4 regions of the Mumia flava genome follow, and region 2 is predicted to be linked to each of the others. Evidence: predicted binding sites of a transcription regulator. Region 2 holds the regulator's gene; each other region holds the start of a gene.

Region 1 (7,473 bases), on a different contig from region 2:
GGGGAGTACGCGAGGTTCCACGGGTTGCGCACCGGAGGGCGGGTCATGAACTCGGTCGCGGCGCTGAACCCGAACTCCGGGAGCCGGGACTTCCCGAGGATCGTGACGCCGTGCTGGCGCCACGCCGCGACGAAGTCGCCGTCGCGTGGCGCCGTGCGGGGGGTGTACGCCTCCGAGCCGTGCCCGGTCGGCATCCCGGCGACGTCGGCGTTGTCCTTCGCGAACGTCGGCACGCCTGCGAACGGGCCCGATCCGACGGCGTCCGCCTCGGCCAGCGCACGCTCGGAGTCGAGGTGCTCGACGGCTTCGAGCTCTCGGACCGACTCGAGCCGCTCGAGGGCAGCCTCGACGGCCTCGCGCGGCTTGATCTGGTGGGTCGCGATCAGCTCGGCGAGCCCGGTGGCGTCGAGGTCCGCGAGGACGTCGTCGCGGAACGCGTGCAGGCGCGGGGACGGGGACATCGGCGGCTCCGTGGTCGAAGGCGGGACCCGGTGGTCCCGGGGGCTCGATCACACGGACCCTAGCAGCGGCGGTTACCGGTCGGTAGGGCCCTCACGTGCACGCCGGCCGGCCGGGCTCCTGGGGCTTCAGCGCAGGCTCTCCGGCGACAGGGATCCCGCGAGGACGGCCGCCTGGTAGGCGGTCAGCGGGACCTCCGGACCGCCTCGCTGGTCAGGGAACACGAGCATGAACTCGGGCTCCCCGGTCTCGGGGTCGACGCCGCGCAGGGTCAGGTAGACGTCCTCGCCGAAGGACTGGCAGCCCTCCTCGACCTCGTGCGGGATCGCGCAGAACCGCATGCAGGTCGGGAACGGCCACGACGGTCCGGGCGGTCGGGCAGCGGGGGCGGCGGCGCGCTTGCCGTGGTACGTGGTCCCGCGCGTGCTGGCGCCGGCGGGATCGTCTTCCATGGAGCCCAAGTTTGGCCCGATCCGGCCTCGGGGTCCAGCAGGAAGCACGGCGACGCGAGCGTGCGTCGCGCCCGCAACGCGGTCGCGGGCGCGACGTCGGGCGATCTACGGTGACGACGTGAGCACGCGGATGGGCGTGGCGGGGGTCGGCCTGGGCGCGGTCGCCGGCCTGGCGTGGGCCTGCGGGCTGCGGTCGTGGATGGAGGCGCTCGCCGGGCCCGAGAGCACGTTCACGTGGGCCACCGAGCTCGGCGTCCTCGTGCCGGCGGCCGCCGCCGGGGCACTTCTCGGGTACGCAGCCAGCCTGCGACTGGGAGGTCGGCCCCTGTCCCGGTGGCTGGTGCTGAGTCCGTTGGTGACCGCAGCGGTCCTGGTCGTCCCCGGCTACCTCGTCGACCTGCTCACCCGGGGTCTCGGCAGCGGTGCGCTGCTGGTCCCGATGATCGCGATGGCGACCGCGTACGCACTCGCGTCGGGCGGGCGACCATGGGCGCGTGCCCTCGCGGGCGCGCTGGGGGCCGCCGGATTCGTCGGGATCGCGGTGCTGCCCGCCTCGATGCAGCCGGGGCTCGGCGCCGGGACGCCGCAGGGGTTCTTCGTCATCGTCCAGGGACTCAGCCTGATAGCGGTGTTCAGCGCAGCCGCCGCCATCCCGTACGGCCCGACCCGCTCACGCCTGGGCGGCTCGGCGTGACGACCACCGGCGGCTGAGCACAAACCGGACGGAACGGACACCGTGGCGGTGCGACGATGACGGGGTGAGACCTGCAGCGCCGAGGGATCCGGCCCTGCCGTGACGACCACGACCGTCGTCCCGGAGGCCCCGCCAGCGCTCGCCGCGGAGCTCCTCGCCATGGACGCCGCGGCGTCTGCCGCGATCCCTGCCCGCACGGAGCGGAACCTGCTGGTCGCGACCTGGAACCTTCGCGCCTTCTCCGACCTCACGCCCAGGTGGGAGGCACGGTCGTCCGACACGCCCAAGCGCGACTGGCACGCGGTCGCCTGCATCGCCGCCGTGCTGTCGCACTTCGACGTGATCGCGATTCAGGAGGTCCGGCGCAACACGACGGCGCTGCGATTCCTGCTCGCGCGGCTCGGGCCTCGGTGGCACTTCCTCACCAGCGACGTGACGGAGGGGAGTGCCGGCAACGGCGAGCGGCTCACCTACCTCTACGACAGCACGCGCGTGGAGCCGTCGGGGCTCGTCGGGGAGATCGTGCTGCCCGCGGGCGTCGGGGACGACCCCGGCCGCCAGTTCGCGCGGACCCCGTACGCCGCATCGTTCCTGCGGGCGGATGTCGAGTTCATCCTGACCACCGTGCACGTCCTCTGGGGCGCCGACGCCGACGAGCGGCTGCCGGAGGTCGAAGCGGTCGCGCGCTGGATGCGGGACTGGGCCGACCGTCCCGACGACTGGAACAGCAACCTGCTCGTGCTGGGGGACTTCAACATCGACCGCCTGGACGACCCGCTGTACCGCGCCTTCGTCGCGACCGGGCTGTCCCCGCCACCGGAGCTGAACGGCGTGCCTCGGACGATCTTCGACAACGACAGGGCCCGGCACTTCTACGACCAGATCGCCTGGTTCTCCGCGCCCGACGGTCGCCCGCTGCTGAACGCGATGTCCTACACCGACCGCGGTGGGTCGTTCGACTTCCTCGGCCACGCCTTCGGCACCCTGAGCAAGAACCAGGTGTCGTGGCGGATCTCCGACCACTACCCGCTCTGGGTGGAGTTCGCGCTGTGACGTGACGCGGCGCCGTCGCTGAGATCACACACGCTGACGGTGCGCCGCGGAACTAGGCTCGGCGTCATGCACTCGGCAGCGCCGCGCGCGCCGGACGTGGAGCCGGCACAGGGCCGGTGGGCGCGAGACACCCTCGCGTCCCTCGCCGCGGTGCCCGGCGTACGGCGGGTGGGGCTGGCGCTGACCGACGGAGGCGGCCGCGAGCTGCTGTTCACGGCGAGCGACCGCGACGAGGCGGCGGACGGCCAGTGGTGCCTCATCGACGCGTACGACGAGGTCCCGCTCAACGCCGCGATCCGGTCCGGGGCGCCGGTCGTCGGGAGCCTGCAGGACCTGCGCGGCAGGTTCGGCACGTTCGTCGAGCGTCAGCGCGACGGGCTCACGGCCGCCCTGGCGGCCGTTCCGGTGGTCGGGTCCGGGCAGGTCCTGGGCGGCTACGTCCTCTTCTTCGACAGCGAGCAACGGTTCGGGCCGGGCCGGGTGCGCGCGCTCGCGGCGGTCGGCTGCGAGGTCGGAGCGGCGCTGCGTCGTCTCCAGCGCGAAGACGTCCGACCGGCCCCGGCCCTGACCGACGAACCCGTTCCACCGGGTGCGCGCGCCGTCGTCCACGAGCTCGCGCCCGAACCGGCCGCCGTCCCGCAGGCCCGCCGCTTCCTGCGAAGCACGCTGGCGTCGTGGGGTGTCGACGGCCGGGCGGGGGAGGCGGCCGAGCTCTGCCTGTCCGAGCTCGTCACGAACGTCGTGATGCACACCGGCTCCGGCTGCGGGGTCCGGGTGCTGCTGGACCGGGGCGTCCTGACCACCACGGTCCGCGACTGCGGCGCTTCGCGCCCGACGCCCGTCAGCCGGCCCGTCGACCCGCTCGGCGTCCACGGCCGGGGCCTCCAGATCGTGGAGGCACTCGCCGACCGGTGGGGCTCCGAGCTCGACGGCGTCGGCACGACGGTGTGGTTCGAGATCGAGCTCTGAACGTGCACGACCGCCCACGGAAGGCCGACGCCCGGTTAGCGTGAGACCGACGGAGGCCCGTCTGCGCGCACGAACGACAGAGGTCCCCGCCCGGCGGGAGTGCCGGACGGGGACCTCTGTGGTGATGCTGGTGGGCGATACTGGGTTTGAACCAGTGACCTCTTCCGTGTCAGGGAAGCGCGCTACCGCTGCGCCAATCGCCCTCAGGACCTCGCGGTCCCGCTGGAGCCTCGCGGTCCAGTCGAGGTGGAGACGGGATTTGAACCCGTGTAAACGGATTTGCAGTCCGTTGCCTCGCCTCTCGGCCACTCCACCGGACATCCTCGGATGCCTGAGAAGGGGCCATCAGACCCACTCCGAGCGGACGACGGGATTCGAACCCGCGACCCTCACCTTGGCAAGGTGATGCTCTACCACTGAGCCACGTCCGCGTGCTTCCGGGCTTCCCCGGCGGCGAAAGAAACATTAGCGGATGGCACGGACGCGTCCAAACAGGGGGGTCGGCCACGGCCGGGTACGGTGTCGCCATGCGCGCGTGGATCGACGGCAGAACGCTGGAATCGCCGGATGAACCGGCCCTGTCGGTGCTCGATCACGGTCTCGTCGTCGGGGACGGAGTCTTCGAGACGGTGAAGGTCGAAGAGGGTGTTCCCTTCGCTCTCGAGCGGCACCTGCTCCGGCTCGCACGCTCCGCGATCGGGCTCGGCCTCGACGCGCCGGACCTCGACGCCCTGCGGTCGGGAGTGGCTTCGTGCCTGGCTGGTCAGGATCTCGTCTTCGGGCGGATCCGGATCACGCTCACGTCCGGTCGGGGCCCGTTGGGGTCCCCTCGCGGCGGCGGCGCTCCGACCGCGATCGTCGTCGTCGAGCCGGCGACGCGGCCGGGCCCGACGACCTCGGTCGTGTCGGTGCCGTGGACCCGCAACGAGCGGGGCGCGCTGACCGGGCTCAAGACCACCTCGTACGCCGAGAACGCCGTGATGATCGAGTACGCCCGGGCACGTGGCGCCACCGAGGCGCTGATCCCGAACACCGCCGGGCTGCTGTGCGAGGGCACCGGCTCGAACGTCTTCTACGTGCTCGACGGCCAGCTCGTCACCCCCACCCTGGAGTCGGGCTGCCTCGCCGGTGTCACGCGGGCGTTGGTGCTCGAGTGGTGCCGCGACGAGGTCGACGTGGTCGAGCGCGACGAGCCGATCGAGGTGCTCCAGCGAGCGGAGGAGGTGTTCCTGGTCGGCACCACCCGCGACGTCCAGGCCGTGCACCGCGTCGACGAACGGGACCTGCCCGCGCCCGGACCGGTCACGAAGCTGGTCGCATCGATCTGGGCGCGCCAGGCTCCGCTCCACCCGGAGCCCTGACCGAGTTCCCCGCTGCTCCAGGCGTGAGGCGGTCCTCCCGCTGGACGCTGGTCGAGGCGCGAGGCGGTCCTCCCGCTGGACGCTGTTCGAGGCGCGAGCGGAGCGAGCGATCGAGAACCCTTCTGTCAGAGGCTTCTGCGATGCTGTACATATGTTCGAATCCGTGCCAGTGGAGCGCCTGTCCACCGTCGTCTCCGAGCTGTGCTCCCAGCCGATGGCACTCGCCGACGGGGAGCAGACCCGCGATCTCCTGCGCCGCGTCCGCGACGCGTCCGACCGGCTCGCCGGCCTCGAGGCCGCCGCGCTCGACCATCTCGACGAGACCGGGGCGTACGCCGAGGACGGCGCCTCGAGCGCCCTCGGCTGGGCGCGTCGGGAGCTGCGCCTGACCCCGGAGCAGCTGAAGATCCGCCGGTCCGCCGGGCGTACGATGCGGCGCCTGCCGGCGGTCGGTGATGCGCTGCGGTCCGGCCGGATCCGCCTGGATCACGTGCGCAAGTTCACCGCAGGTCTGACCCGGCTCGGGACCGCTGTGATGGACGAGGTCTGCGACGAGCTGCTGGACACGGCCTCCGACGCCGATCCGGCGACGCTCGGTGAGCGGATCGACGAGATCGAGCGTCAGCGCTACCCGGAGCGCCTCGACGACCGCTGGGCCACGGGCATGGAGAAGCACGACCTCACGCTGGCGAAGTGCGGCGACGGCTGGCACCTGGCGGGCTATCTCGACATCGCGACCGGTGCGCGGGTCGCCTCCTGGCTGAAGGCCGCCTCGGCGCCACGCGGTGAGGACGACGACCGGTCGCCTGCCCGGCGACGGGTGGACGCATTCGGGGATCTCGTCGCCGCCGCCCTCGCGCACGGGATGCCGACGGATCGCGGAGTCCGCCCTCAGATTCATGTCATGACCGACGCGCGGTGGCTGGCGGACCAGCTGGCGCACCGGGGCGACGCTCACCACGGCGGCGTCGGGCCGGTGCTCACGGGCTGGGGGCCGATCGGGCCGGGGCTGCTCGACTACCTGGCCTGTGATGCCGACAGGACGGACGTGCTGTTCGACGGGTTCACCGACGGGCCCACTCCGCAGGCGGACATCCTCAACGTCGGCCGGGCCCAGCGGCTCGCCACCCCGGCCCAGCGCGCGGCCGTGATCGCCCGGCAGCACGGCATCTGCGCCAACCCGGGCTGCGGCGGGACCTGCCTCGAGATCCACCACGCCGAGTGGTGGGAGCGCGACGGCGGCGCCACCGACCTCGACAACCTCCCCGGGGTGTGCCCGCGTTGCCACCAGCTCATCCACGCCGGACGCCTCGTCGTCACGGCGGACGGGCGTCGGGGCTTCGTCTTCACCCTCACGACCGGAAGGCAGCGCGGCCGCGCGCTCGAGGATCACCAGCTCCACGCCCGCAATCGCGCCTGGCTCGCCGCCGACTCGGCCCAGCGCCGCGAGGCCGCCTGAGACGCAGCCTGCCCGCCCCGACGCCGGACCGTACCGGCCACACCCGCCTGCGAGGAATCGCGGCGGCCCTCGGGATGCCCTCACGCGCTGCCCTCGGCGCGTCGACCCGGCGTTCGATCTCCCGACCCGCGTGCGCTAGTATCCGTGACGTCCTGATCGCAGGATGATGCGGGCGATTGGCGCAGTGGTAGCGCGCTTCGTTCACACCGAAGAGGTCACTGGTTCGAACCCAGTATCGCCCACCCGCACGATCAAGCCCCTGACCTGCACGTCGCAGGCAGGGGCTTCGTCGACCCGGCCCGGTGCGCGGAAACCATCACGGCGACCGACCCCCTCGCGTACGGTGTCGTCCGCCCCGCGACACCGCTCACGACGAACGGACCAGCGACACGATGACGACATCCCCTGATCGGTCGCGCAACCGCGGACAGCAGTCGACCTGGAGCGTCTGGCTCGGGTGGACGGTGTCGGCGGCACTCGCCGCCCTGGGGGCGGCCTCCGGCGGGCTCTCGGGCTTCCTGATCATGTCCGGGCTGGTCCTCCTGCTCGTCGCGCTCGTCGCCACCATCCGCGGTCGCGTCCGGTGGGCGCTTCTGCGCTCCCGGGTCGCGGGCGTGTCCGCACTGGCCGTGGCGCTCGCCGTGATCGTGGTCGGCGGTGCGGTCGCGGACACGGAACCGGCCGGCCGCATCGCTGCGTCGGAGACGTCGAGCGTCGCGGATGAACCCGCCCCGACCTCGTCGCCGTCCGACCCGTCCGCGGGGTCGCCGTCCCGGCAGCCAAGCGATCCCACCACCTCCGTGAGCCCGTCGACGCCGGGCGCTGACACCGCACTCGCACTCCTCGCGACCCTCCCGGTGAAGGGACGCGCACCCAAGACCGGCTACGACCGGGACCAGTTCGGACAGGCCTGGGCGGACGTCGACCGCAACGGGTGCGACACCCGCAACGACATCCTCCGGCGCGACCTGACCGAGCTCGTCGTGGAATCCGGGACGCACGGGTGCGTCGTCCTCACCGGCAGGC
Region 2 (7,473 bases):
GTCGACGTCGCGCAGCGCACGCACGTTGCCGAACGACAGCGAGACGCCGTCGACCTTCAGCAGGGGCTGGGTCAGGGTGCTGGTGCTCATTTCTGGAACCTCGAGATCAGGGCCGCCAGGACGACGACCGAACCGACGGCGACGGGCTGGTAGTACTGCGAGACGCCGAGCAGCGTCAGGCCGTTGGTGAGCGCGGTCAGCAGCAGGGCGCCGAAGACCGGGCCGATGATCGTGGCCCGCCCGCCCATCAGGCTGACGCCACCCAGCACGACCGCGGCGACGGCGTTGAGCAGGAACTGCGTGTTCGCGGCGGGCTCCGCGGCGCCGACCCGGGCGATCAGCAGGATCGCGGCGAGACCGGCGAGCGTGCCGGACAGCGAGTAGACCGCGATCTTGATCCGGCTGACGATGATGCCGGTCGCCGAGGCCGCCTCGGCCGAGCCGCCGGCGGCCAGCACGTGCGTACCGAACCGGGTGTGGAACAGCAGCCCGTGCGCCAGCAGCGCCACGACGAGGGCGACGACGACCGACCAGCCCACGACGCCGACGCCCTGCGTCGACAGCCGCAGCAGGAACTGGTCGATCACCGTCACCGGCTTGCCGTCGGAGATCACCAGCGCCAGGCCCGAGGCGACCGAGAGCCCACCCAGGGTGACGATGAAGTCGGTGATCCGCCCGACGCCGATGATGAAGCCCTGCACGAGCCCGAAGGCGAACCCGCTGGCCAGCGAGGTCAGGATGCAGACCCACAGCGGGGCACCGCCGGCGAACACGACGCCGAACATCACCGCCCCGAAGGTCATCGTCGAGGCGATCGCCAGGTCGATCCCGCCGGTGGCGATCACGAACGTCTGCCCGACCGACAGCACGACGAGGATCGCCGCGGCCGACAGCATCGCGCGGACGTTGCCCTCGGTGAGGAAGGTCGAGTTCAGCAGCTGGAACACGATCACCAGCGCCACGAACCCGACGGGTGCGGCCAGCTCGGCCCAGCTCCCGCCGGCGAGGAACCGGCGGACCGCCGACTCGCGCGGGGCGTCGTCGTCACCCTCCGCACCAGCCCTTACGGGCGGTGCTGCCGGGTGCACGGATCCTGGAGACGTCATCTGGTCCTCCTGGTATCAGGGTCGCGGCGTCAGTCGGTCAACGCGTCGAGCGGGTTGTCGAACGACTCGAACGGCTCGGGGAACTTCTCGAGCGCACCCGCAGCCTTGTCCTCGGTCACCAGCGCGACCGGCGAGGTCACGGTGTCCGGGAGGTCCTCGCCGGCCATCGCGGCCTGGCACGCCTGGACGCCGAGCTGACCCACGGCGTACGGGTACTGCGCGACGGTCGCCTCGAGGTCGCCGGCCTGGACGGCCTTGATCGCGTCCTCGTTGCCGTCGACGCTGATCACGGCGACCTGCCCGGTCTTGCCGGCGTTGGCGACGGCGCGGGCGATCCCGAGGCCCATGTCGTCGTTGGCCGCGAAGAAGCCCTTGATGTCGGGGTTGGCGGTCATCAGGTCCGTCGCGGTCGTCAGAGCCTTCTGCCGGTCCCAGTCGGCCGCCACGACGGGGAGCGTGTCGAGCGTCCCCTCCACGGCGTCGGTGAACCCGGTGACGCGGTCGTTGCTCGTGACGTCGCCGGCGAGTCCGCCGATGATCCCGACGGTGCCGCTGCCGACGACCTCGGCCATGTGCTCGCCGGCCAGGCCGCCCGCCTGCACGTTGTCCGTCCCGACGTAGGTCGCGGGGTCGACGCCGGCGGCCTCGGCCGCGTCGGCATCGATCGGCTGGTCGATGTTGACGATCGGGACGTCCTTGGCGCCGACCTGGGCCAGGCCCTGGACGAGGTTGTTGCCGGTGATCGGATTGACGATGTAGCAGCCGAAGTCCTGCTGCGACAGCGCGCTGAGCCGCTCCGCCTGGCCGGTGGTGTCGGTGATCGACTGCGCGGCCTGGACGGTCACGTCGACGCCCGCCTCGTCGGCCTGCGCGTCGATCCCGTCCTCCATCGTCTGGAAGAACGGGTTGTCCAGTCCCTTGATCACCGCGGCGACCGACTGCGAGCCCGAGTCCGAGCCCGACGCCGAGTCGTCGTCGCTGCCGCAGCCGGCGGCGACGAGCGGGAGCGCAGCGACGGCGACGACCGCGATGCGCAGCTTGGTGGTGTTCCTCAGGCTCATGGCCCCTCCTTTATGTGATGTACGAGACGTTAAGACGGTATTAATGGCTATGTCAAGACATAAATCAAGGTTGTTCTGTCTCGGCTAGTACGGATATGGTGTTCCGGACCAGCAGAAGGAGTGGCCTGCAGAAGGAGCGGACCGTGCCAGGACTCGATCTCAGCGACGGAGCCGGCGAGCTCGTACGCCTCGTCCGGATCCACCCGCCGATGACCCGCGCCGAGGTCGGCGCCGTGACCGGGTGGGCCCGCGCGACCGTCAACGGCCGGATCGACGAGCTGCTCGAGCACGGCCTGCTCACGACCGCCGGGCCGATCGAGGGTGCGCGGGGCCGGCCCGCGACGCGGTTCCGGCTGCAGGCCGGGCGCGGCACGCTGCTCGTCGCCGACGTCGGCGCGTCCGCCGCGCGGGTCGCGGTCTGCGACCTCGACGGGCACGCGATCCGGACCGACCGGGTCCCGATCGACATCTCCGCCGGACCGGACGCCGTCCTGGCGACGGTCACGGGCGCACTCGACGCGCTGCGCTCCGACGACGACCCGCCGTTGTGGGGCCTCGGGATCAGCCTGCCCGGGCCGATCGAGCACGCGAGCGGACGCGTCGTGTCGCCGCCGATCATGACCGGCTGGGACGGCCTCGTGGTCCCCGACCTGCTCGAGCCGCGCTACGGCGTGCCGGTGCTCGTCGAGAACGACGCCGATGCGATGGCCTGGGGCGAGCACGTGATCCGTACGCCCCGGGTCGACGACCTGCTCCACCTCAAGGTCGGTACGGGCGTGGGCGCCGGGCTCGTCGTGAACGGGCGGATCGTGCGTGGCGCGAACGGCGCCGCCGGCGACCTCGGACACACCCGCGTCGCTCCTGTGCCGGGACGCGCCGAGGCGCCGCTGTGCCGGTGCGGCAAGCTCGGCTGCGTCGAGGCGTACGCCGGGGGCTGGGCGATCGCACGCGACCTCGCCGCCGACGGCGAGCAGGTCGACACGCTCGGCGACGTCCTCGCCCTGATCGCCCGCGGCAACCCGAACGCCATCCGCCGCGTCCGCGACGCCGGCCGGATCCTCGGCGCCGCGCTCGCGCACGCGGTCAGCCTGCTCAACCCCTCCGACATCGTCGTCGGCGGCCAGCTCGCCGTCGCCGGAGAGCACCTGCTCAGCGGGATCCGCGAGCGGATCGCCGCCGACTCGCTCCCCCTCGCCACCTCCGAGCTGCGGATCCGGATCGGCGAGGCGCCGGACACCGCCGGGCTGATCGGCCTCGCGGACGCGCTCGCGGGGTGGGTGTTCAGCCGCGAGCGGCTCGCGGACGTGCTCGCGCGCTGATTCGGCCGCGGCGGGGCGCGCGGCGGGCGCGCGCGTACGGCCGGCCGTTCGACACGCCGACACGCGGTCGAACATATGTTTGATCGTGTCGGTGGTCAGGTCTAGTGTCAGCCGCATGACCAAAGCCGAGGTTTCGGAGCTTCCGGACGGGCCCCCGGACGCGAGCGGGCTCACCCCACGTCAACGACGCGTGCTGGAGATCATCCGTGAGTCGATCGAGCAGCGGGGCTACCCGCCGAGCATGCGCGAGATCGGCGCCGCCGTGGGTCTCGCCAGCGTCTCCTCGGTGGCGCACCAGCTGAAGGTGCTGGAGCGCAACGGGTTCGTGAAGCGCGACCCCAATCGTCCTCGCGCCCTCGAGGTCTTCCTTCCCGACGTCCTCGCGGCGCGCAAGTCGATCGGCGACGCCCTGGACTTCGGGTTCGACGAGACCGACGCCGGCGACGAGAAGCCCGCCCCGACGTACGTCCCGATGGTCGGGCGGATCGCTGCGGGCGGTCCGATCCTCGCGGAGGAGCGGGTCGAGGAGGTCATGCCGCTCCCCCGGACGCTCGTCGGCGACGGCACGCTGTTCATGCTCGAGGTGCGCGGCGACTCGATGGTCGACGCGGCGATCTGCGACGGCGACTACGTCGTGGTCCGCCAGCAACCCACGGCCGAGAACGGCGAGATCGTCGCCGCGATGCTCGACGGCGAGGCGACCGTCAAGACGCTCCAGCGCAAGGCCGGCCAGGTGTGGCTGATCCCCCACAACGAGGCGTACGACCCGATCGACGGCACCGACGCCACCATCCTCGGCAAGGTCACCACGGTCCTGCGGCGCGTCTGACCCCACGCGTCGCAGTTTCGGCAGGCGTGAGGCCATCCCCGGCCTCACGCCTGCCGTTCTGCGTGCGGGACGAGACCCCGCCGGTCGAGCCCCATTCGTGCTGCGGCCGCACCGACGGGGCTACGCCCTGCATCCCGGAGCGGGGTCAGGCCTCCCTCAGACCAGCCGGCCGTACGCTGCCTCGAGCTCCTCGATCCGTGTGGCGTCGAAGATGTCCGCGTCGTCGCCGTCGAGGCTGGCGACGAGCGCATCGAGACACACGTGGTAACCGGTGGCGGTGCTCGCGAAGCCTCGCGGGCCGGGCTCGGTCGCCCGGACGGTCACGGCGAGCCGCGTCCCCGCGTCGGTCGGTGCCAGCTCGAAGGTGAGGTGCTCGGAGTCCCAGGTGAACGCGAACACCCGCGGCGGATCCCACGTCAGCAGCGTCCCCGGCAGGACCGCGTCGTCGAGGTCGAGACCCGAGGCTTCGATCTCGTCGCCCGCCTGCTCGATGGCCTCGGGCCAGAACGCGATCCGCAAGCTCGCGCCCTCGACCCGCTGGCCGATGATGTCGGCGGGGAACCACGCCTTCAGGTGCTCGGACTCCGTGATCGCCCGCCACACCTTCTCGGGCGGGTGCGCAAGGTCGCGGGTGTAGCGCAGCACGACGGAGTCGCCCTCACGGCTGATCGTGCCGAGCCGCGCGGTCGTCGATTCGGTCATGACGTCTCCTCGGTCAGGTCGTTGGTCTCGTACGGCCGATCGTCGGGCCCGTCGTACGGCCCGCTGTCGGGCATCGCGTCGAGGTGCTCGGTCAGCGCATCCAGGCGGTCGGCCCAGATCTCGCGGAACGGGGCGAGCCATGCGTCCAGCTCACGCAGCCGATCCGGCACCAGCGCGTAGTGACGGCTCGGCCCGTCGACCCGGAACCGGACGAGCCCCGCACCGCCGAGCGCCTTGAGGTGCTTGGACACGTTCGGCTGGGCCGTCCCGAGCACGTCGACGAGCTCGCCGACGCTGCGCTCGTGGTGCGTGAGCAGGGCGAGGATGTCGCGCCTCGTCGGGTTCGCGAGCACGGTGAAGACATCCGGTGAGCCGGCCATGCGACGAGCATGCACTCCACGGCATATGCCTGCCAAGGAATACAGACTCAGCTGTAGCGCTCTGCATCCCGCTCCCCCGCACCGCCAGCCGCCTCCCGCGCACATGCACGTTTGCGTTGCCGGCAACGGATCCTGGTTCCGGGCAACGCAGACACGCGCGATTCCTCGGTGCCCGGATCGTGTTTGCGTTGCCGGCAACGCAAACACGCAGGCGGCGGGAGTGAGGACGGCTCGACGGGCGAGTGGTCCGCTCAGCCGGCGGGTGCCGCCGCGTCCAGACGGCGGAGGGCGCCGAGCACGACGCCGCGGTCCGTGGTCCGCCACATCGGAGGCATCGACGAGGCGAGGAACGAGCCGTACCGCGCGGTGGCGAGACGCGAGTCGAGGACCGCGACCACGCCCCGGTCGTCGCTGCGCCGGATCAAGCGTCCCGCGCCCTGCGCGAGCAGCAGCGCAGCGTGGGTCGCAGCGACCGTCATGAACCCGTTGCCGCCGCGCCGCTCCACCAGCCGCTGCCGCGCACTCATCAACGGGTCGTCGGGTCGCGGGAACGGGATCCGGTCGATCAGCACGAGCTGGCAGGTCGAACCGGGCAGGTCGATCCCCTGCCAGAGGCTCAGCGTCCCGAACAGGCAGGTCCGCGGCTCCTCCACGAACCGCCGCGCGAGCTCCGACAGCTGCGCGTCACCCTGGCACAGCACCTCGACCGCGTCGCCGAGCCGTTCACGGACGGCCTCCGTCGCCGCCTCCGCGGCGCGTCGCGACGAGAACAGCCCGAGCGTACGGCCGCCCGCCGCCTCGACCAGCGCGGCGATCTCGTCCAGGCTGGCGCTCGACGCGCCGTCGCGACCGGGCGGCGGCAGGTGGCGCGCGACGTACAGCATGGCCTGTTTCCCGTAGTCGAACGGCGAGCCGACGTCGATCGCGTCCCAGTCGGACTCACCGGGAGTCAGTCCGAGCGTCCGCGCGATCGGCTCGAAGCCTCCGCCGAGCTTCAGCGTGGCGCTGGTCAGCACCACGGTGTTCTCGGCGAAGAGCTTGTCGCGCAGCGTCGCGGCGACGTCGATCGGCGCGATCCGCAGCTCTGCACCGCCCCGTGCGGCATCGCGATCGACCACCCACAGCACGTCGAGCTCGGAGGCGGACGCCATCCTCTCGGCGACCTTCCGGACGTCGTCGAGGGTGCTGCGGGTCTGCTGGCGCGCCGCGTCGCCCTCGCCGGGTGCCTCCTTGGACTCCTTCGGGAGCGCCGACATGCAGGCACGTGCGCTGTCGCGCACCAACGACAGGGCGTCGGCGAGTGCGTCCGGGGGCACGGTGACGCGACCCGGCTCGAGACCGCTCAGGGCACCGCGGAGGGCGTCCGCCGCGTCTTCGAGGTCGTCGGCCTCGCGGCCCCGTACGAGCGCCCGCGCGCGGCGCCCCGCACGCTCGACCATCGTCGGCGACAGCTCGGCGGTGGACGCCTGCGTGACGCGGGCGACCAGCTCGTGTGCCTCGTCGACCACCACCGTGTCGTACTCCGGGAGCATCGGCACCCCGTCGATCGCGTCGATCGCGAGCAGCGCGTGGTTCGTCACGACGACGTCCGCGTCCGCTGCGTCGTCGCGCGCGATCTCCGCGAAGCACTCCCGGGCGTACGGGCAGCGCGCGGCGCCGAGGCACTCACGGGCCTGCACGCTGACCTGGCGCCACGCCCGGTCCGTGTGGGCCGGGGCGGCGTCACGGTCGCCGACCCCGGCACGCTCCGCCTCGGCCTCGGCCCACGACCGCAGCATCACGACCTCCTCGCCGAGCGAGCCGGTGGGCGCCTCGACGAGCACGCCCTGCTCGTCCGGCGCGCCCTCGCGGACGCGGTGCAGGCACGCGTAGTTGCCCCGGCCCTTCACCACCGCAGGCTTCGGCGTCCGACCGAGGACCGTACGGGCGCCGTCGAGCAGAGCCGGGATGTCGCGCTCCACGAGCTGGTGCTGGAGCTGGAGGGTAGCGGTCGCGACCACGACACGCTCGTCGTGCAGCAGGCTCGGAACGAGGTAGCCGAGCGACTTCCCGGTGCCGGTGCCGGCCTGGACGAGC
Region 3 (7,473 bases), on a different contig from region 2:
CGACCCGACGATGCCGGCGCTCGCCGAGCACCTGCGGGCGGGCGGGTTCGTGTGCCTGCTCGCCGACCGTGACCTGAGCCGCAGCGGCATCGAGGTCGAGCTCCTCGGCGAGTCCGCCCGGATGCCGGTCGGACCGGCGCTGCTGGCACAGCAGACCGGCGCGGTGCTGTTCGCCGCGACGTCGCACGACGAGGGCGAGCGGATGCGGATGGTGGTGCACGAGCCGGTCCCGCACCGTGCCGGACCCGACGGCCTGCGGGTCATGACACAGGACCTCGCCGACACGTTCAGCGCGCAGATCCGCGCGCACCCGGCCGACTGGCACATGCTCCAGCGTGTGTTCAGCGCTGACCGGACCCCGCTCTGAGAGGCTGGTCGGTGTGAAGGTCGGCATGGTGTGCCCGTACTCGTTCGACGTCCCGGGCGGGGTGCAGAACCACGTCCTCGACCTGAGCCGCACGCTCCGGGGGCTCGGCGTCGACGTGTCGGTGCTCGCGCCGGCGACGGTCGGGGTCGAGCTGCCCGACTGGGTCTCCGCCGCCGGGCGGGCACTCCCGGTCCGCTACAACGGCGCGGTCGCGCGGGTGTCGTTCGGTCCGGTCGCGATGGCGAAGACCCGCCGCTGGATGAGGGACGGGCGGTTCGACGTCGTGCACGTGCACGATCCCGCGACACCGAGCGTGTCGTTGATCGCCCTCAGCCTGGTCTCCGGCGTCGCCGTGGCGACGGTGCACACGTCGATCGGCCGGTCGCGCGCCCTGACCGCGACCGAGCCGCTGCTGCGGCCGGCGATGGAGAAGCTGAGCGCTCGGATCGCCGTGTCCCGCGAGGCTCGCCGCGTCGTGGCGCAGTACCAGGGCGGGGACGCCGTCGTGATCCCGAACGGCATCGATGTCGCCTCCTTCGGGCAGATCCCGCGGGCGAGCGGTGGGGAGAAGCCGACCGTGCTCTTCCTCGGGCGGTTCGAGGAGCCCCGCAAGGGGTTCGGGGTGCTGCTGGACGCGCTCCCCGCGGTGCTGGACCGGATCGGGGACGTGCGGGTCCTCGTCGCGGGCGCCGGCGACGTCCGGGCCGGCACCGCACTGGTCCCCGCGAGCCTGCGCGACCACGTCGAGGTCCTGGGAAGGGTGGACGACGCCGTACGCGCCCGGCTGCTCGCCGAGGCGGACGTCTACGTCGCGCCCAACACCGGCGGCGAGAGCTTCGGGATCGTGCTGATCGAGGCGATGGCCGCGGGTGCTCCCGTCGTGGCCTCCGACATCCCTGCGTTCGCCGACGTGCTCGACGACGGCCGCCTCGGCGCGATGTTCGCCAACGGCGATCCGGAGTCGCTCGCGAAGGTGCTCGGGGAGGCGCTGCTCGATCCCGCGCGTGACGCGCGTGCGGCGCTGGCCCGTACGGCCGTGCGGCGCTACGACTGGAGCGTGGTCGCGCCGGAGGTGGTGCGGGTCTACGAGACGGTGCTGGGAGGGAGCGCGTGAGCACGCTCGAGTGGGTCCTGGTCGTCGGGGCCGTGATCGCCGCGATCACGGTCGCGTTGTCGACGACGGCGGGCCGGCTGGACCGTCTGCACATCCGGCTGGCGACGGCGCAGGCGTCCCTCGACCGCCAGCTGCTCGAGCGCTCGACGCTGTTGAAGGAGCTGGCCACGAGCGGGTTGCTCGACCCGGCGAGCGCGCTCGTCGCGGTCGAGGCTGCGGACGCAGCGCGGGCGTCGCGGGGGACGGCGATGCAGGCGGAGCGCGAGAGTGACCTGAGCGAGGTGATCCGGACGATCTTCGGCGAGGCGGCCGATGTCGACCGGCTCTGGCGCGACGCCGACGAGACCCAGCGTGAGGTGCTGGCCGACTTCGGCGACGCGGCCGACCGGGTGCGGCTCGCGCACCACTTCCACGAGGACCTCGTCGCCCGGACGGTGCGGATGCGCAGCCAGCCGGTGGTGCGGTGGGGCCACCTCGCCGGGCATGCACCGTGGCCACGGCGGATCGACCTCGATGACGCCCCACCGCCCGGCCTGGTCGCGCACGAGCGTCCGCCCTCCGGGCACGAGCCGGGCGTCGGAGGGGCGGACGTACGATGAAGGCGTCCGTTTCGACCACACCGAGGTGACCGAATGACCGACCAGACCCTTCCGCCCGCGGACCACGCGACGACCCCGGCCTCGCAGACCGGGACCGCGCGGGTCAAGCGCGGCATGGCCGAGATGCTCAAGGGCGGCGTGATCATGGACGTGGTCACGGCCGAGCAGGCCAAGATCGCCGAGGATGCCGGTGCGGTCGCGGTCATGGCGCTGGAGCGGGTTCCGGCCGACATCCGGGCCCAGGGCGGTGTGGCTCGGATGAGCGACCCGGACCTGATCGATGGCATCGTCTCGTCGGTCTCGATCCCGGTGATGGCGAAGGCGCGGATCGGTCAGTTCGTCGAGGCGCAGGTCCTGCAGTCGCTCGGCGTGGACTACATCGACGAGTCCGAGGTGCTGACGCCCGCCGACTACACCCACCACATCGACAAGTGGGGTTTCACCGTGCCCTTCGTGTGCGGCGCGACCAACCTGGGCGAGGCGCTGCGCCGCCTGACCGAGGGGGCGGCGATGATCCGCTCCAAGGGCGAGGCCGGCACCGGTGACGTCTCGAACGCGACGACCCACATGCGCTCGATCCGGGCGGAGATCCGCCGGCTCCAGAGCCTCGCGCCCGACGAGCTGTACGTCGCCGCGAAGGAGCTCCAGGCCCCGTACGAGCTGGTCCGCGAGGTGGCCGAGGCCGGCCGCCTCCCCGTGGTGCTGTTCACCGCGGGTGGCATCGCGACGCCGGCCGACGCGGCGATGATGATGCAGCTCGGCGCCGAGGGCGTGTTCGTGGGGTCGGGCATCTTCAAGTCCGGCAACCCGGCCGAGCGCGCTGCGGCGATCGTCAAGGCGACGACGTTCTACGACGACCCCGACGTGATCGCGAAGGTCTCGCGGGGCCTCGGCGAGGCCATGGTCGGCATCAACGTCGAGGACGTCCCCGAGCCGCACCGGCTCGCCGAGCGCGGCTGGTGAGCCTCGGTGCCGTTCTTCTCGGCGCCGAAGCTGTCGGCTGACGACGCGCTGAGGTCGTACGCCCGGGTGCTGGTGCGCTCCGGTCTGCTCGGTCCGGACGCGTGCGTCGCCGAGGTCGCGGAGGCGGCCCACGAGGACGCCGGTCGCGACGACGCCGAGGAGGTGGCCCGCGGTCTCGTGGCCTCCGAGCGCGCGGCGCTCGCCGCGGACGTGGCGTCCTGGCCTGCGCGGACCGACTACGACGCGCTCGTCGAGGCGTTCGAGGTGCTCGAGTCCGACGGTGTTCGCGTCCTCGTCGGGGTCGACGACCACTGGGCCGCGGCAGCGGTCGTACGGTCCGGGGAGTCCGGGCTGGAGGGCGTGGTGTGGTTCACCCCGCCGGACGTCTGGCACGCGGTCGAGCACGGCATGCTGGAGGTGAACGCCTGGCATCCCGACGGCGCGAACGTCGCCGACGGCGACCCGCTGTGCGTGCGGGTGATCGAGGCGATCGCGTCCGCCGGCCTCGCGGCGCGCTTCGACGAGGGCCGGATCGAGGTCGCGGCGTCCTGGCGGCGCCGGGTGGGGGAGTGAGCGCGCCGCGGATCGGCGTGCTGGCGCTGCAGGGCGACGTGCGCGAGCATCTGCGGATGCTGACCGACGCCGGTGCGGAGCCGTTCGGGCTGCGCCGACCGGCGGAGGTGGAACGCTGCGACGGGCTGCTGATCCCCGGTGGGGAGTCGACGACGATCGACAAGCTGTCGCGGATCTTCGAGGTCCGCGACCCGATCCGTGCCCGGCTCGCCGAGGGGATGCCGGCCTTCGGCACGTGCGCGGGCATGATCATGCTGGCCGACCGGATCCGCGGCGGTCTGCCGGACCAGCAGACCTTCGGCGGGCTCGACGTGACCGTGCGGCGCAACGCGTTCGGCAGGCAGGTGGACTCGTTCGAGACGGAGCTGGACGTGGCGGGCCTGGCGGCGCCGATGCACGCGGTCTTCATCCGGGCCCCCTGGGTGGACGAGGTCGGCGAGGGCGTCGAGGTCCTGGCCTCGGTCGACGCCGGCCCGGCGGGGCAGCACCCGGTCGTCGTACGGCAGGGTGCGGTGCTGGCGTCGTCGTTCCACCCGGAGTTCGGCGGGGACGACCGGCTCCACCGGATGTTCGTCGACACGGTGCGGGCCGGATAGGATCGTAGGCGGCCGTGAGGACGGCCGAGCCAGTTCGAGGACGAGGGATAGGTGGGTGTCGTGTCCGGTCACTCCAAGTGGGCGACGACCAAGCACAAGAAGGCCGCCATCGATGCCAAGCGCGGCAAGCTGTTCGCCAAGCTGATCAAGAACATCGAGGTCGCTGCGCGCACCGGAGGTCCCGACCCCGACGGCAACCCGACGCTGTACGACGCGATCCAGAAGGCGAAGAAGCAGTCGGTCCCGAACGACAACATCGACCGCGCCGTCAAGCGCGGCGGCGGTCTCGACGCCGACGCCGTCGACTACCAGACGATCATGTACGAGGGGTACGCCCCCGGCGGCGTCGCGATCCTGATCGAGTGCCTCACCGACAACAAGAACCGTGCGGCCATGGAGGTGCGCACCGCGATGACCCGCAACGGCGGCTCGATGGCCGACCCGGGCTCGGTGTCGTACATGTTCCACCGGAAGGGCGTGGTGATCGTCCCGGCGGACCAGGGTGACCGCACGCTGACCGAGGACGACGTGCTCGAGCCGGTCCTCGACGCCGGGGCCGAGGACGTCAACGACCTGGACGGGTCGTTCGAGGTCGTCAGCGAGCCGGGCGACGTGGTCGCGGTGCGGACCGCGTTGCAGGACGCGGGCCTCGACTACGACTCGGCGGAGGTGTCCTTCGTGCCGTCGATGACGGTGGAGGTCGACGCCGACGGCGCGGGCAAGGTCGTCCGGCTGATCGACGCGCTCGAGGACTCCGACGACGTCCAGAACGTCTTCACCAACTTCGACGCCTCCGACGAGGTCATGGCGCAGGTCGGCTGACGGCCGTCTGCGCCGCGCATGCTTGCGCGGCATCGTGGGTACGTCAGTCCTGACATCCCGCGGACCGAGGAGATGAGTCGCATGGCCGCCGACGACAAGATGAAGAACACCGCCGAGGACCTCGAGGGCAAGGCGAAGGAGGCCGCGGGCAAGGCCCGGGGCGACGAGCAGCAGGAGAACGAGGGCAAGGGCCAGCAGGCCAAGGCCGACCTCAAGAAGGCCGCCGAGAACGTCAAGGACGCCTTCAAGAAGTGATCCGAGGGGCCGCGCCGGTCCTGCTCGATCCGAGCGGGGCCGGCGCGGCGCGTCGCAGCCGAACCGCCGGCCGGTCGCGATAGCGTGTCGAACACGTGTTCGCTGTCGCGGGAGGTTCGATGCGTGTCCTCGGGGTCGACCCGGGCCTGACCCGGTGCGGCATCGGCGTGGTCGAGGGTCGGGTGGGGGCCGCGTTGAGCGCGGTCGCGGTCGAGGTCGTCCGCACCCCGGCGAGCGACGAGGTCGCTCAGCGGCTGCTCGCGATCGAGGTCGCGCTGTCCGACGCACTGGTCCGCTACGAGCCCGACGTCGTCGCCGTCGAGCGCGTCTTCTCCCAGAACAACGTGTCCACCGTGATGGGGACCGCTCAGGCCAGCGGGATCGCGATGGTCGCGGCCGCGCGGCGCGGCCTCCCGGTCGCGCTGCACACGCCGAGCGAGGTCAAGGCCGCGGTCACCGGCAACGGTCGGGCCGACAAGGCCCAGGTCACCGCCATGGTGACGCGGCTGCTCGCCCTCGAGACCGCTCCGCGGCCGGCTGACGCCGCCGACGCGCTGGCGCTGGCGATCTGTCACGTCTGGCGCGGCACCTCGACCGGCCGGCTCGAGGCTGCCGCGGCCGCCCAGCGCCGTACGGCCGGTCCCGTCCGTACGGCCGCCGAGCCGCTCCGTTCACGACTGCCCGGGAGGTACGCCCGATGATCGCCCACGTCCGCGGCACCGTCGCCGCGACCACGCTCGACTCCGCCGTGATCGACGTCGGCGGGGTCGGCATGCTCGTCCGCTGCACTCCCGGCACCCTGGCCGGTCTGCGCGACGGCCGCGAGGCCCAGGTGTCGACCAGCCTGGTGGTGCGCGAGGACTCCATGACCTTGTACGGCTTCGCCGACGACGACGAGCGCGACACCTTCGAGCTGGCGCAGACCGCCAGCGGTGTCGGCCCGAAGGTCGCGCAGGCGATCGTCGCGGTCCTCGGGGCCGACGGGCTCCGGCGGGCGGTGGCGTCGGAGGACGTGACCGCCCTGACGAAGGTGCCGGGGATCGGCCGCAAGGGCGCTCAGCGGATCGTGCTCGAGCTCAAGGATCGCGTCGCGGCGGTCGTGCCGGGCGAGTCCGCGAGCGTCGCGGCCGGGGGAGCGGGCCCCGTCGCCGGCGGCGGCGACGCCGCCGACTGGCGCCCGCAGGTCCACGCGGCCCTCGTCGGCCTGGGCTGGTCCGCGCGCGAGGCCGAGAGCGCGGTCGTCGCGGTGGTCGACGTCGCGGCCGCCCAGTACGAGTCCGACGGCGCTGCCGACGTCTCCGAGCTGCTGCGTGCCGCGCTGCGCACGCTCTCGAGAGCCTGAGCCGGGGGAGCGGCATGGACGATCGTGACCTGGAGACCCGAGAGGCTGCCGAGCTCGAGGCGCGGCTCGTCGGCCCCGACGCCGACGGCGACGAGCGGGCGTACGAGGCGGCGCTGCGGCCGAAGACCCTGGACGAGCTGATCGGGCAGGAGCGGGTCCGCGAGCAGCTCTCGCTGGTGCTGACGGCCGCGAAGGGTCGGGGCCGCACACCCGACCACGTCCTGCTGTCCGGTCCGCCGGGCCTGGGCAAGACCACGCTCGCGATGATCATCGCGAGCGAGATGGGCACGTCGCTGCGCCTGACGAGTGGTCCGGCGATCCAGCACGCCGGTGACCTGGCCGCGATCCTGTCCGGGATCAACGAGGGCGACGTCCTGTTCGTCGACGAGATCCACCGGATGTCCCGGCCCGCCGAGGAGCTCCTCTACATGGCGATGGAGGACTTCCGCGTCGACGTGGTGATCGGCAAGGGGCCGGGCGCCACCGCGATCCCGCTGCAGATCCCGACGTTCACCCTGGTCGGGGCGACGACCCGCGCCGGCCTGCTGCCCGGGCCGTTGCGGGACCGCTTCGGGTTCACGGCGCAGCTGGAGTACTACGAGTCGGCCGAGCTGCACCGGATCGTGGACCGCTCGGCGGCGCTGCTGGGGGTCGACGTCACCCGCGACGGTGGGATGGAGATCGCCTCGCGGTCCCGTGGGACGCCGCGGATCGCCAACCGCCTGCTCCGTCGGGTCCGCGACTACGCCGAGGTCCGCGGCGACGGGACGGTCGACCTCGACGTCGCGCACCGTGCGCTCGAGCTGTACGAGGTGGACCGGATCGGGCTCGACCGGCTCGAC
Region 4 (7,473 bases), on a different contig from region 2:
CGACGGTGACGAGGGGGGCGTCAGCTCCGGCGGAGGCCCGTCAGGTCCAGAGCACCGCGATCAGCACGTTGACGGTCGCGAGGCCGCCGATCGCGTGGGCCATCCCGACGGGAGCCTTGTCGTTCCGGCGCTGCGCGACGAACGCCAGCACGGTGACGACGATCGCCACGACGAGCTTGACGGCGATCTTGGCGTTGTTGACCTCGAGGTCGTCCATCTCGCGGACGCCGACCATGAGGAGGCCGGTGAGCAGGGCGGTCGCGGCGGCGTGCGAGACACCCTTGGCGATCGGGACCGGGGCGCGCAGCCGGCTGAGCCAGGCTCCCACCACGAACGCCCATGACAGCAGATGGATCACGAGCAGGATGCGAAGCAGCCAGTCCATGCCGTGAACGATAGTGGACACCGATGATGGTCGAGACGCGCGACCCGGTCGCCGAGGCGATGCGCAGGGTCCGGCGGGCGGACTTCCTGCCGCAGGATCTGCGTGGATCGGCGGAGTACGACGGGCCGGTCCCCATCGGGCACGGCCAGACGAACTCCCAACCTCGCACGGTCGAGGCGATGCTCCGGCTGCTCGAGGTGCCCGCTGGTGGCCGGGTGCTCGATGTCGGGTCCGGCTCCGGCTGGACCACGGCTCTGCTCGCGGTGCTGGTCGGCGCGCCGGGCGAGGTCGTCGGGGTGGAGCTCGTGCCCGATCTGGTCGAGCGTGGCGCTGCCGCCGTCGCCCGCGTGCTCGCGCGCGACGCGGCGGAGACGTCCCGCGCCGCGCGAACGGACGGCGCCGCGCGAACGGACGGCACCGCGCGAACGGACGGCACCGCGGTCGGGCGGGCACGCATCGTCCAGGCGCGCGAGGGTGAGCTCGGCTGGCCGGCCGGGGCGCCGTACGACCGCATCCTCGTCTCGGCGCAGCCACACCGCCTTCCTGAGGAGCTGGTCGCGCAGGTCGGGGCGCCGGGGATCATGGTGATCCCGGTCCGGGGCGAGATGCTTCGCGTGGTCCGCGACGCCGCTGGGGAGGTCACGGTCACGCGGCACGGTGCGTACCGCTTCGTGCCGCTGCTGGGTGGGTGACAGGTCGCCACCGGTCGTTGCGCCGTGGGCGTCGCCGGGGGTCGATCCGCGCGGGCGGCAGGAACTCGGGCAGCCCGTCGCGCGCCAACCTCACCTGCCACTCGCCTGCGTGGATCACCCGATGATGGTGACCGCAGAGCAGCACGCCGTCCTCGAGATCGGTGCTGCCGCCCTGGGACCAGGGCGTCCGATGGTGTGCCTCGCACCACGATGAAGGCCGGTCGCAACCGGGGAACGCGCACCCGCCGTCCCGCAGAGCGAGGGCGGTCCGCTGCGCCGCGCTGAACAGCCGCTGACTGCGCCCGAGGTCGAGCACCTGCCCGCGCGAGCCGAGAACGGCGGGGATGATCCGTGCGTCGCAGGCGATCCGGCGGACCTCCCTGGCTGACACGCGGGAGCCAGCCGAGGTGGTGCCCGCTCGCTCGATCTCGCCGCGGAGCGTCTCCAGATCCGTCGTCACCACCACCGTCGCCGTCGTCCCGCCGTGCTGGCGCTCGTCGCGGAACACCCGCACGAGATCGCAGAGCGCCGCGCCGAGCCGCTGCGGATAGTCCCGTGCGTCGCGGTCGGACGTGCTGGTCGAAGCCCCGACCGAGCCGGCCGTACCGCCCGCCGCGCCATCCGCACCCGCCGCGCCATCCGCACCCGCCGCGCCAACCGCACCCGCCGCGCCACCCGCCACGACCGGACTGCGCGGAGCCGTCCGCGCCTCGAGCGCCGTGCGCAGCATCTCTGCCTCGAGCTCCGGAAGACGGAAGCCACCGTTGACCATGCCGTCCCCGTCCGGCGGTCGTAGCCAGACGGCGGCACGGCGCCGGGCGGCGCGCTCCTCCCGCTCGAGCGTCGCCGACTCCTCGCGGTCCGCCGACTCCCGGTCGATGGCTTCCAGGACGCGCTTCGCCGCACGCCGAAGCGTCACCACGTCGTAGCGCCGTGCCTTCGCGAGCAGATCGGACTCGACCCGCTCTCGCTCGTCCGGGCTCAGACGCCCGTGGACGCGGCGCATCGCAGCGGCGACGACCTCGGCCTTCTCCTTCGAGAGATCGGGGTCGGCCAGGTCACGGTGCGTCTGGGGCGCGACGTCCGGGAGGTCCTCGGCGAGCCGAGCGTCCCGGCCCGCCTCCTGTCGAGACGCGCCGGTCTGCCGGCTCAACCATCCGGAGGTGGAGGTGCTGGCGTCCGCGCGGTCCGGTCGCGTCCGCGACGCGCGTCGGGTCAGGTCGAGGGCCAACGCCTGGCCGGCGCGCTCGAGGGCATGGACCGCCCGCATCAGACGGCTGACGTCGTCGCGGTCGAGGCCGTCGGTCGAGGCTCGGAGGTCGATGATCCGCCGCGTGACGTCGGCGAGGTCGTCGACCACCGCGCCCACGTCCGGCGCGCTCCGCGCGTCGCCGGCTGCGTCGACGTTCTGCGTCATCCCTGCACCTCCTCGCCGCGATCCGTCCGACTCCCTCTAATCGTACACCTGTTCGAACCTCGGGGGAAGCCCGGGACGCACATGGAACGCGACCTGGGGAGAGCCGGGCTCTGCGTGGACCGACTCGTTCTGACAGGGTGGTCCACGAGCCAGGAATGAGAGGTCAGCCCGTGAACGATCCCGCCCCGTCACAGGATCCCGAGCGCACGCCGGGATCCTCCCAGGTGACCTCGGAGCAGGTTCGCCGGTTCGGGATCCCGGCGGTCATCGCGCTCGCGGCGTTGCTCTTCATCCTGCAGAACACCGACGAGGTGAGCTTCGAGTTCCTGTGGTTCGACTTCACGTGGCCGTTGTGGATCATGCTGCTGGTGTTCAGCGGGGTCGGCGCGATCGTCTACTGGGGCGTCGAGCGCCGGATCCGCAGCCGCAGGAAGTGAGGCTCAGCGCGCCTCGTCGGACGTACGGGGTGCGTCGTCCGTGGGTGCCGTGCCGTGCTGGCTGCGCACACCGTCGAGGATCAGGTCGACGCCACGCAGGAACGCCGCGCTCGTGTACCGCTCCGTACCCTCGACGGCGTCGGGCTCTCCTCCCGGGATCGCGCCGAGGCTGGCCGCCTGGAGGTGCTGCTGCTCGTTGACGGTGTAGCCGAAGACGAAGTGGAGCAGGACCGACGCGCCGGCCTCCGCGTCCTGTCGCGTCAGGCCGCCGTCGATCAGCGCGTCGGCCAGCGCGCGGTACGGCGCCTGGGCTCCGAGTGCGAAGGCGTACGACGTGGCGACGACCTCGGCTCCGTCCCGGTACGCCAGCAGCGCGTCGCGCAGGTGCGTGCACAGCTCACGGGTCCGTACGTCCCAGGCCGTCGCGGTCGCCGGCGCCATCCGGGCGAGCAGGCGGTCGGCGACGCCGGCGAGCAGCTCCTGCTTGCTCGCGAAGTGCCAGTAGAGCGCGCTCGGCCGTACGTCCAGCCGGGTGGCGAGCCTGCGCATCGTGAGGTCGCCGAGGCCACGATCGTCGAGGATCGCGATCGCCTCACGGAGCACGTCGTACCGGCTCAGCGCCATGCCCCGATGCTCCCACGCCGGCGGCGGTGGAGCCGACGCCGGGGCCGCGACGACTGGCGGGTTCCCTGTCGGTGGCCGCGCATAACCTTCTGATCATGACGTTCGCGAACATCGGAACACTCGGCACCCACCCGGGACGACGCGACGAGCTCGTGGGGATGCTGACGCGGCGTAGCGCCGACCTGGCGGAGGCTGGGTGCCTTCTCTACGAGGTGGGCGTCAACGACGAGGAGCCGGACATGGTCTATGTCGCGGAGCTGTGGACCTCGGAGGAGGCACACCGCGCCTCCCTCCAGCTCGCCAGTGTCCAGGCGGCGATCGCGGAGGCGATGCCGCTGCTGTCCGGCGAGAACGGCGGGCTCCGCTTCGACGTCCTCGGTTCACCGTTGCGCGACTGAGGCGCAGTCACGGCCGGGGTCGTACGAGCCGGTCCGCCGGGGCGCGCCGAGCAGACGTGGTCAGAGCACGTGCTCGACGCGGTACGCGACGCCGTCGTCGACGAGGTATCCCGACCCCAGGGCGACGACCTCGTTGAGCCACGCGTACGGCTCGGCGCCGGTCTCGAAGCGCACGACGGTCCGGAAGTAGTCGCCGGCGCGGACTCCGTGGTACGTCGCCAGGATGCGGGCGCCGTCGTCGGTGACCAGAGCGAGGCGGACGTCCAGCCGCATCGTGCCGTCATCGTCGAACGTCGTCCAGTCCCCGCCGCCGGGGGAGACCGTGCCGCGCATCCGGGGGCCGACGAAGGAGCCGCCCGCGGCGCCGAAGAGGATGCGGCGACCCTGCGGTCCGCGTCCGAACGACAGCGGCTGCTCGAGGTCGACGACGATGTCGAAGAGCAGCGCGGTACTGAACGGGGCGACGTCACGGATGCGTGGGTCGGGATGGATCGTCGGCGCGGTCATGCCGCCCGCTCCGTCCCGAACAGCCGCTCCCGGACGGCGTCCGTCGACGCGCCCGAGCCCGCGCAGAGCGTGGCGAGGTCGAAGTCGAAGCGTTCGCTCGCGATCAGGCCGTCGGCGAACGTGAAGCGGATCGTCACCGGGAGGTCGACGCGCGCGCCGTCCGCCGGGACGCCCAGCCGGTCCCCGCTCATCGTGAGGTGCGCCGTGCCCCAGCAGACGAGCACGTCTGCGCCGGCGGCGTGTCCCGCCAGCTCCACGCGGTAGTCGGGGAAGACGGTGAAGAACCAGCGCAGGGCCCGCTCGTTCTCCGCCCGTCCCTGCGCTCGCCCTCCGAGTGCCGGGGCCTCCAGCTGAATCGCGGGGTGGAGCAGCTGCAGAGCCGCGTCGACGTCCTGTCGGCTCTTCGCCTCGGCCAGCCCGACGGCCAGGTCGAGCATCGCGCGTTCGTCCATGGTTCCTCCCCATCCGGAGCACTGGGTGATAACATACGTACGTTCGTACGTATTATGCAAGAGAGGTCGCACGATGAGCGAGCGAGAGGCCGCCGAGAGACGCGACGGGGCGCGCACCCCGCGGACGGACGGTCGCCGGCGTCGAGGGGATCAGACCCGGCGCAGGATCACCCGGCACGCGGTCGACCTGGCCTCCCTCGACGGTCTCGACGGGCTCAGCATCGGCCGGCTCGCGTCGGACCTCGGGCTGAGCAAGTCCGGCATCCAGACCCTGTTCACCACGAAGGAGAATCTCCAGCTCGCCACGATCGCGGCGGCACGGGACGCGTTCGTCGACGCGGTCGTACGGCCGGGTGGTGCGGGGCGTGGACTCTCCGAGCTGAGCGAGCTCGTCGACCGCTGGATCGCGTACGCGGAGGGTCCGTTGTTCGCAGGGGGGTGCTTCTGGTCGGCCAATCTGCCTGCGTTCGACAGTCGTCCCGGCCCGGTCCGCGACGCCCTCCTCACCCAGCGGCGCGCGTGGCTCGCTCTGCTCGCGTCGCACGTGCGTGCGGCCCGACCGAGGGTCACGGATGCCGACGCGGGCCTGGCCGCATTCCAGATCGATGCGATCCTGACGGCGACCAACGTGGCGATCCAGCTCGGCGAGCGCGATGCTGCCGCGCATGCGCGCCGCGCCATCGCTGCCGTCGTCGGGCCGTCGGTCCCGCCCTCACTGTGACCCGCACTTCTCGGCCGAGCCGCTGCGGATCGTGCGACCCGCCGGTGCCGCACCGGGTCGTGCTGTCAGAATGGGCGTGGGCCCGACCGGGTCCGTGCCCCCGTAGCTCAGGGGATAGAGCACCGCTCTCCTAAAGCGGGTGTCGCAGGTTCGAATCCTGCCGGGGGCGCCGAAGCTCGACCGGGGCGCCGAAGCGACCGGCCCGTCACGGCCGGGTCAGGCCGATCGGGTTGGGGACGCCGATCGCGCCGCCGTCGAAGAGCGCACGAGCGAGGCCGGTCAGAGTCCGGACGCACCAGTCGGGCTCGTCGAGGGTGCGCAGGCTCGTGGACGCGAGCCGGTCGGTCGCCTCCTCGACCTGGTGGCGGAGCGTCGCGCCGTCGGGGGTGAGCGTCCCGTCGCGCGTGAGGATGCCGCGGTCGACGAGCGCGTCCTGGGCCGTCTCCCACTCCGCGTCGCTCCACCCGCGGGCGCGCTGGAGGAGCGCGCGGGAGACCTGACCCGTCCCGACGTGGGTGAGCCCGGCCTCCAGGCCGGTGAGCCCGTGTCCGGTCGCGGCGACGACGTGCCCGTCGCCGCGGTGCTCGCGCAGGACGGCCGTCGCGAGCCACAGCCGGGACAGGACGGACTCCGGTCGCGGGACCGATCGCCAGGCTGCTGCGAGCGCGCGGCCGTCGAACGCGAGCGAGTCGATCGCACGCTCCAGACGGTCCGTGACCCGCCGCAGGTCGTCGAGGGAACCCGCGGCGGCGTGCTCCGCGAGCACCGCGTCGGCCGCGGCGAGGCGTGCCTGGACCGCCTCGCCCGGCGTGATCCGGTCCCAGACCTTCGGGACGGCCTTGGCGACCATCGCCGGGGCGAAGCTGTGGAACAGGGCGGTCACCACCTCCGGCGGTGTCGGCCCCAGCGGCGCGGCACGGCCGGCGAAGTACCCGTTCCAGGACCCGGTCAACCCGGCCTCGTGCATCGCGGAGGCGAAGCGTGGGTGGAAGTAGCAGACGGCGTGCACCGGCTCGTACGCGTGCCAGAACGTGCGCGCATCGGTCCGCGTGGCATCGGAGATCGACATGGGTCCCATCGTGGGGTGCGGCCGGGAGAACGTCGAGTCGCTCCTCGCCGATCTCGCTAGATGATCGTCGGTCCCGCGAGCACGTGCCAGCCGAGCCACCACCAGTAGGTCAGGACGACGAAGCGCAGGCCGCGGCTCGCCATCCCCACGTCGAGGACCTCCCCGAGCGGAGCCACCGCGTCGGGGCGGGTGCGACCGGCGACGGTCAGGACCACGCCGGCGGCGAGCACGGCGAGGTAGCCGGCGACGATGGCTGCGGGGCTCACCGCGGCCACCGTCCCGCCGACCCGCCGCCGCGCAGCGCGTGCCAGGCGAACCCGCCGAGCCCGAGCAGCCACACGACGACGAACACGACCCGACCGACCGGTGCGTCCGCCATCGGGTCGAGGATGTCGCTCACGGTCGGACCCGGCTCGTACGCGACGAGCTGCCACGCCCCGAACGCCGCGACCAGCACGACCCAGGCGGTCGCCGCCCGGCGGTACGGGCGGACGCGCCCGGGCGCTCGGGCGTCCAGGGCGCCCGGCAGGTCGTCCCGAGCGCCCCACGCCACCAGCAGGACGACGAGCCCGATCGCGCCGGCGACCAGCTCGATCGCCAGGCTCTCGCGCGGGGCGAGCACCAGGACGAGCACCGCCACCACGACCAGCCCGACCGCGATCCCGACGGCGAGCGGGGACCGTCTCGCCGCGAGCCGGAGCAGCCGTCGCGGGACGGCGACGCGAGGCCGGCGCAGCACCGCGCCGACGACCACGAGCAGGGTCGCGCCGG

Evidence for each region. The regulator LexA, encoded in region 2, represses DNA repair genes until DNA is damaged. The targets are predictions, from matches to a motif close to TCGAACANNTGTTCGA.
Region 1: a site for LexA is predicted at 5,132-5,147, ahead of CLV56_RS00485 (HNH endonuclease signature motif containing protein). Genes of this name have one in related genera too.
Region 3: a site for LexA is predicted at 5,377-5,392, ahead of ruvC (crossover junction endodeoxyribonuclease RuvC). Genes of this name have one in related genera too.
Region 4: a site for LexA is predicted at 2,535-2,550, ahead of CLV56_RS05710 (HNH endonuclease signature motif containing protein). Genes of this name have one in related genera too.

The regions. Positions count from the first base shown of each region.
Region 1 is NZ_PGEZ01000001.1:91,387-98,859, reverse strand. Features, by position in the region: gene CLV56_RS00530 (amidase) at 1-461, opposite strand, end outside; gene CLV56_RS00525 (hypothetical protein) at 588-911, opposite strand; gene CLV56_RS00520 (hypothetical protein) at 1,030-1,605, shown strand; gene CLV56_RS00515 (endonuclease/exonuclease/phosphatase family protein) at 1,705-2,658, shown strand; gene CLV56_RS00510 (ATP-binding protein) at 2,725-3,627, shown strand; tRNA gene CLV56_RS00505 (tRNA-Val) at 3,756-3,830, opposite strand; tRNA gene CLV56_RS00500 (tRNA-Cys) at 3,872-3,942, opposite strand; tRNA gene CLV56_RS00495 (tRNA-Gly) at 3,987-4,058, opposite strand; gene CLV56_RS00490 (aminotransferase class IV) at 4,155-4,988, shown strand; gene CLV56_RS00485 (HNH endonuclease signature motif containing protein) at 5,152-6,447, shown strand; tRNA gene CLV56_RS00480 (tRNA-Val) at 6,618-6,689, shown strand; gene CLV56_RS21415 (GmrSD restriction endonuclease domain-containing protein) at 6,840-7,473, shown strand, end outside.
Region 2 is NZ_PGEZ01000002.1:476,141-483,613, forward strand. Features, by position in the region: gene CLV56_RS16325 (ATP-binding cassette domain-containing protein) at 1-90, opposite strand, end outside; gene CLV56_RS16330 (ABC transporter permease) at 87-1,106, opposite strand; gene CLV56_RS16335 (sugar ABC transporter substrate-binding protein) at 1,136-2,167, opposite strand; gene CLV56_RS16340 (ROK family transcriptional regulator) at 2,311-3,486, shown strand; gene lexA (transcriptional repressor LexA) at 3,602-4,315, shown strand; gene CLV56_RS16350 (SRPBCC domain-containing protein) at 4,472-5,017, opposite strand; gene CLV56_RS16355 (ArsR/SmtB family transcription factor) at 5,014-5,397, opposite strand; gene CLV56_RS16360 (ATP-dependent DNA helicase) at 5,649-7,473, opposite strand, start outside.
Region 3 is NZ_PGEZ01000001.1:77,678-85,150, reverse strand. Features, by position in the region: gene CLV56_RS00440 (phosphatidylinositol mannoside acyltransferase) at 1-367, shown strand, start outside; gene CLV56_RS00435 (glycosyltransferase family 4 protein) at 381-1,481, shown strand; gene CLV56_RS00430 (hypothetical protein) at 1,478-2,080, shown strand; gene pdxS (pyridoxal 5'-phosphate synthase lyase subunit PdxS) at 2,114-3,043, shown strand; gene CLV56_RS00420 (DUF6891 domain-containing protein) at 3,050-3,616, shown strand; gene pdxT (pyridoxal 5'-phosphate synthase glutaminase subunit PdxT) at 3,613-4,212, shown strand; gene CLV56_RS00410 (YebC/PmpR family DNA-binding transcriptional regulator) at 4,273-5,034, shown strand; gene CLV56_RS00405 (CsbD family protein) at 5,116-5,289, shown strand; gene ruvC (crossover junction endodeoxyribonuclease RuvC) at 5,409-5,990, shown strand; gene ruvA (Holliday junction branch migration protein RuvA) at 5,987-6,631, shown strand; gene ruvB (Holliday junction branch migration DNA helicase RuvB) at 6,646-7,473, shown strand, end outside.
Region 4 is NZ_PGEZ01000001.1:1,200,165-1,207,637, reverse strand. Features, by position in the region: gene CLV56_RS05720 (hypothetical protein) at 1-343, shown strand, start outside; gene CLV56_RS05715 (protein-L-isoaspartate O-methyltransferase family protein) at 409-1,077, shown strand; gene CLV56_RS05710 (HNH endonuclease signature motif containing protein) at 1,031-2,494, opposite strand; gene CLV56_RS05705 (lipopolysaccharide assembly protein LapA domain-containing protein) at 2,665-2,931, shown strand; gene CLV56_RS05700 (TetR/AcrR family transcriptional regulator C-terminal domain-containing protein) at 2,935-3,555, opposite strand; gene CLV56_RS05695 (putative quinol monooxygenase) at 3,651-3,953, shown strand; gene CLV56_RS05690 (DUF3237 domain-containing protein) at 4,014-4,460, opposite strand; gene CLV56_RS05685 (ester cyclase) at 4,457-4,912, opposite strand; gene CLV56_RS05680 (TetR/AcrR family transcriptional regulator) at 4,986-5,633, shown strand; tRNA gene CLV56_RS05675 (tRNA-Arg) at 5,730-5,802, shown strand; gene CLV56_RS05670 (SCO6745 family protein) at 5,839-6,702, opposite strand; gene CLV56_RS05665 (DUF6186 family protein) at 6,759-6,968, opposite strand; gene CLV56_RS05660 (hypothetical protein) at 6,965-7,473, opposite strand, start outside.